DNA from 2 places in the Acidisoma sp. S159 genome. Region 1 is predicted to be linked to the other one. Evidence: riboswitches for the same ligand, from Rfam matches in the RefSeq annotation. Region 1 holds a riboswitch; the other holds the start of a gene.
The links. A riboswitch is a leader RNA that binds a small molecule or an ion and turns the genes downstream of it on or off. The one in region 1 is predicted to bind cobalamin.
Positions count from the first base shown of each region.

Region 2: it holds a riboswitch for cobalamin, as region 1 does, so the genes downstream of both, GSQ92_RS02370 (CbtB domain-containing protein) here and GSQ92_RS16990 (DUF1636 domain-containing protein) in region 1, are expected to answer to the same signal.

Region 1 covers NZ_LMUG01000059.1:38,846-41,224, forward strand. Annotated here, with positions in the region: gene cobO (cob(I)yrinic acid a,c-diamide adenosyltransferase) at 1-257, opposite strand, end outside; gene cobU (bifunctional adenosylcobinamide kinase/adenosylcobinamide-phosphate guanylyltransferase) at 254-772, opposite strand; cobalamin riboswitch at 782-999, shown strand; gene GSQ92_RS16990 (DUF1636 domain-containing protein) at 1,109-1,462, shown strand; gene cobW (cobalamin biosynthesis protein CobW) at 1,459-2,379, shown strand, end outside.
Region 2 covers NZ_LMUG01000007.1:106,752-109,130, forward strand. Annotated here, with positions in the region: gene GSQ92_RS02360 (AEC family transporter) at 134-502, shown strand; gene GSQ92_RS02365 (hypothetical protein) at 575-865, opposite strand; cobalamin riboswitch at 1,034-1,184, shown strand; gene GSQ92_RS02370 (CbtB domain-containing protein) at 1,216-1,434, shown strand; gene GSQ92_RS02375 (CbtA family protein) at 1,446-2,228, shown strand; gene GSQ92_RS02380 (DUF899 domain-containing protein) at 2,337-2,379, opposite strand, start outside.

The DNA.
Region 1 (2,379 bases):
AAACGGGTGAGGGCGGTGCGCTCCCCGGTGCTCCAGGCGCCTTTGATGAATTGCACGATCGCCACCGGACGGCCTCGGCCGAGCATCCGTAGCGCGAGACCCATCGCCGCCGTCGTCTTGCCCTTGCCCGGCCCGGTATGGACCATGAGCAAACCGCGCTCGATCGTCTTGCCGGCGACCTCAGCGTCCTGGATTTCCTTGCGGCGGGCCATCTTGGCGCGCCAGCGCTCTGCCTCGGCGGGATCCGTGTCGCTCATTTCACCACCATTGGCAGGCCCGCGATCATGAACAGCACCCGGTCGGCACGGGCCGCCAGCCGCTGGTGCAACAGCCCCGCCGCATCCCGGAACGCGCGGCCGAGCCGAGACTCCGGCACGATTCCGAGCCCCACCTCATTGGCCACCAACACCGTAGGCGCCTCGCGTGCGGCGAGCGCCGTTTCCAGCCGCGTGGTTTCCGTTTCCGGATCGCGCGCATCGAGCATGAGGTTGGTCAGCCATAGCGTCAGGCAATCGACCAGAGCCGGGCGCGAGCCGGCCAAAGCCAAAGCGCCGGGCAGATCGTGCGGCGCCTCGATCGTGGTCCAGCGCTGGTCGCGGCGGGCGCGGTGGGTTTCGATGCGCAGCCGCATCTCCTCGTCCCAGGCCTCGGCGGTGGCGAGATACATCAGCGGGCCGGGCACCGCTGCGAGCAGCGACTCGCCGTGGCGGCTTTTGCCGGAGCGGGCGCCGCCAAGCACGAGGGTCAGCGGGGCGTGAGATTGACGGGCCATGGAGTGGCGTCTTAGATCAGCCGTGATGGTTCCACCAATCAGCTTGCTGGTAGGTGGATGAAAAGGGAATGCGGTGCGGGCGGCCTTTCGCCCTATGCCGCGGCTGCCCCCGCAACTGTAAGCGGAGAGCTGCCGGCCAAGGTCCACTGGGCGAGACGCCTGGGAAGGAAGGCCGGAAGCGATCGGATCCGCGAGCCAGGAGACCTGCCATCGCACGACCCTAGTCTTCCTTCCGGGCGGGGTGCCTCGGCGGGATACGCATCCGCCGTCGAACCTTTCCGTTCGACCGCATCCCCGCTTTCCGTCCGGCGACAGGGCGCGACGAAGGAGTGGGACGTGGCGGAGAATTGCCTGCATGTCTGCGTTACCTGCGGCTACCCGGACGAGCCGCGGTCCGGCCAAATTCTGCACGACCGTATTGCCGGTCTGCTGAAGGGCGATGAGCCGTTTGTGCTCAAACCGGTGACCTGCCTCGCGCGCTGCGACGACGGTTGCAGCGTGGCGGCGACCGCGCCGGGCAAATGGGGCTACTTGCTCGGGCGCCTTTCCCCCGACCATGCGCCCGACCTCATCACCTATGCGACCGCGTACGCCGCTACCGCGAGCGGGGCGGTGTTGCCGTCCCGGCGGCCGGCGAGCCTCAAGAACGTCATCATCGGGCGGATACCGGCCTTGGAGGCCGCGGCATGAAGGCGCGGATTCCGGCCACGATCATCACCGGCTTTCTCGGCGCCGGTAAGACGACGCTGGTGCGCCATCTGCTGGAGAATGCGCGCGGGCTGCGGATCGCGGTGATCGTCAATGAATTCGGCGCGCTCGGCATCGACGGCGCCGTGCTGGAAGGCTGCGGCATCGAGGGCTGCGACGCCGACCAGATCGTCGAGCTGTCCAATGGCTGCCTGTGCTGCACGGTCGCGGATGAGTTTCTGCCGGCGATGGAAGCGCTGCTCGACCGGCCAAATCCGCCCGACCATATCGTGATCGAGACCTCGGGCCTCGCTTTGCCCAAGCCGCTGCTGAAGGCTTTCTCCTGGCCCGCCATTCGCGCCCAGGTAACGGTGGATGGCGTGATCGCTGTGGTGGACGGCCCGGCGGTCGCCGCCGGTCATTTCGCCGACGATCCCGTGGCGGTAGCGGCCCAGATGGCGGCGGACCCCGCCGTCGATCACGATAATCCATTGGCCGAGGTTTACGAGGACCAGCTTTCCGCCGCCGATCTGGTGCTGCTCAACAAGACGGACCTGATGGACGGGCTGGCGATTGCTGATGTCGCCGCCGGTATCAGGGCGTTTCTGCCGCGTGGGGTGAAGGTGGTGCCTGCGCGGGAGGGGAAGGTCGATCTCGGCGTGCTGCTCGGCCTCGATGCTCGGGCGGAGGATGATCTGGCGTCGCGGCCGTCGCATCACGACGCGGTCGATGGCGCGCATGAGCATGACGACTGGGACAGTTTCGTGGTGGAAGTCGCCGAGGCGGCGTCGCCCGAGCCGTTGGTGTCCCGGTTGCGAGCTGCGGCCGAGGCGCATGATGTGCTGCGCATGAAGGGCTTCGCGAGCGTGACGGGCAAGCCGTTGCGATTGCTGGTGCAGGGCGTCGGCTTCCGCTTCCGC
Region 2 (2,379 bases), on a different contig from region 1:
AGGTCGGGCGCAAGAAGAAATCACCCTCGGTGAGACTGATTTCCGGATGGGGAGCATGTAGTGGCGGTTGCAGACCTTATCTTGCCCGTTTTTGCCGTGATTCTCACCGGCTGGATGGCCGGGTATTTCGGGTATGTATCGCGCAACCTGGCTCACACCATGTGCGTTATTCGCGATAGGGCTTGGGCTGTCGCTCGACGGAATGCGAACCGATCTAGGGTCATCCCTGGTGCTGGCAGCGGTTAAGCTGCTCATCATGCCAATTGTCGTTTATGGCCTCGCCTTGGCCTGTGGACTCGACCCGCTCTATACGATCGCAGCAGTCGTCTGCGCAGCGGTGCCAACGGCGAAAACCGTCTTCATCCTCGCGGGCGAATACAAATGTGAGGAGCCGATGGTTGCCACGACAATAGCTTTGACGACGCTGCTGTCCGTCGCGTCGTTGATGCTGTGGCTCTATGCGTTGTCGGGGCTCAACAGCAGCGCAGCCATCGGCAACTAGACACAGCGCTGAATCCAGTCCCGCCCGCCGTCAGGCACCCAGCCGGGCGAGTCCGGAAGAATCTGCCGTTGCCTACTTCTCGAGATGGCCGATCACCTCGCCCACGATGGCTTTAGGTGGGTGGGGCATCAGGTGATTGAGTTCTCCCCGGACCAACTCGCGGATAGCCTGGTTCGCCTCAGCGGCCTGGTCGTAGGTTTCAAAGAAGCTGATTGACACCACCGAGTCATGCCCGGCTTTGACGAGAGTATATGAGATAAAACCGTCACTCTTCTCAAGTATCGAGGAAATATTCGTTTTCGCTCCGTCGGCAACCGCCGCAACATCGGTCACCCCCTCGTAGGTCCGGATTGATGCAAACATTATAACCCCCCTTCTGGCGTGGCTTGCACGGCGAAGCATGCTCCTTGTCCCGGCGGAAGGCGAGCACCCGACGGGGCTTGTCGGCCGCTCTCTGCATCTCCGGTTTGACCCGCCGCCCGCCAGTCGATCGTACGGAGGCGCATCTGGCTCACAGCCCTGCGAACCGAATATCGTTTGACATTGAGGGCCTGCGACTTCTACCCCTTGCGCGCCATGAGTGCGGAAGCCGGTGCAACTCCGGCGCGGTCGCGCCACTGTAACCGTCGGCTCGCTCATCGAGCCTCCGGAAGTCAGACCCGGCCATGGCGTTTTGCAATCCAAGGGGACGCTTGATCCCGGGGAGTATTTGGATGTCTAACACGACCATTGGTTCCGATATCGGAACCGATATTGCCTCCGCACCCATTCCTGTGCGTGAGGTTCTTCCCTGGCTCATTTTTGGGCTGGTGATGTTGCTGGCAATCTACTTCGTCGGCGCCGAGGAAGGTGCCACCTCGATCATCAAGGGCATGTATGTGCATGAATTCGTGCATGACGGCCGCCACCTGCTCGGCTTCCCCTGCCACTAGGGGCCAGACTCATGGTCAGGACTCTCCTCATCCGAGGAATGCTCTGCGGACTGCTCGCGGGGCTCCTCGTGTTCGGTTTCGCCAAGGTTTTTGGCGAACCGCAGGTCGATAGCGCGATCGCCTTCGAAAGTGCCATGGACGAAGCCAAGGTCAAGGCGGATGCCGCTAAAGGCATTCACGACATGCAGGCGCCGGAGCTTGTCAGTCGCCCCGTGCAGGCGAGCTGGGGGCTTCTCACCGGCGTCATGGTTTATTCCACGGCGTTCGGTGGTTTGTTCGCGCTGGTCTTCGCCTTCGCGAATGGACGTGTAGGCAGTAGCCTCAGCCCGCGGACGGTCGCCGCTCTGCTGGCTCTGACGGGGATCGTTGCCGTCTACGTCGTGCCGAACCTTAAGTATCCGGCCAATCCGCCCTCCGTCGGGCATCCCGACACCATCGGGATACGCACGCAGCTCTATTTTACGATGATGGCGCTATCGATTGCCGCAATGGTCGGTGCGGCGGTCCTGCGTAAGCGTTTAGCGCCCAAACACGGTGTGTGGTCGGCGGCTCTCTTCGCCACGGCCTTCTATGTCGTGGTCGTTGCGATCGTGGCGGCCCTGATGCCGCCTATCAACGAAGTGCCGGCCGATTTCCCAGCGGTCGTACTCTGGCACTTCCGGATCGACTCTTTCGCGATGCAGGTCATCATGTGGGCCACCCTCGGGCTCGTCTTCGGTGCCGTGACGGAGCGGGCAGCACAGGCCCGGAACGGATACCGGCTCGGTGGCCCGATGGGTGCCGCTTGGCGATAAGCTCGGTCACTCGCACATATAAGGATATGCTTATTTCTTGATGAGGCAGGCGGACAGGTTGGTGGAGTGTGCTGACCTGTCCGTTCTCGAAGGTTCAGCAGCCCCTGCTCACACCTTCCCGCTCGTCTCGAGTTTCCGGAAGGCGGCTTCC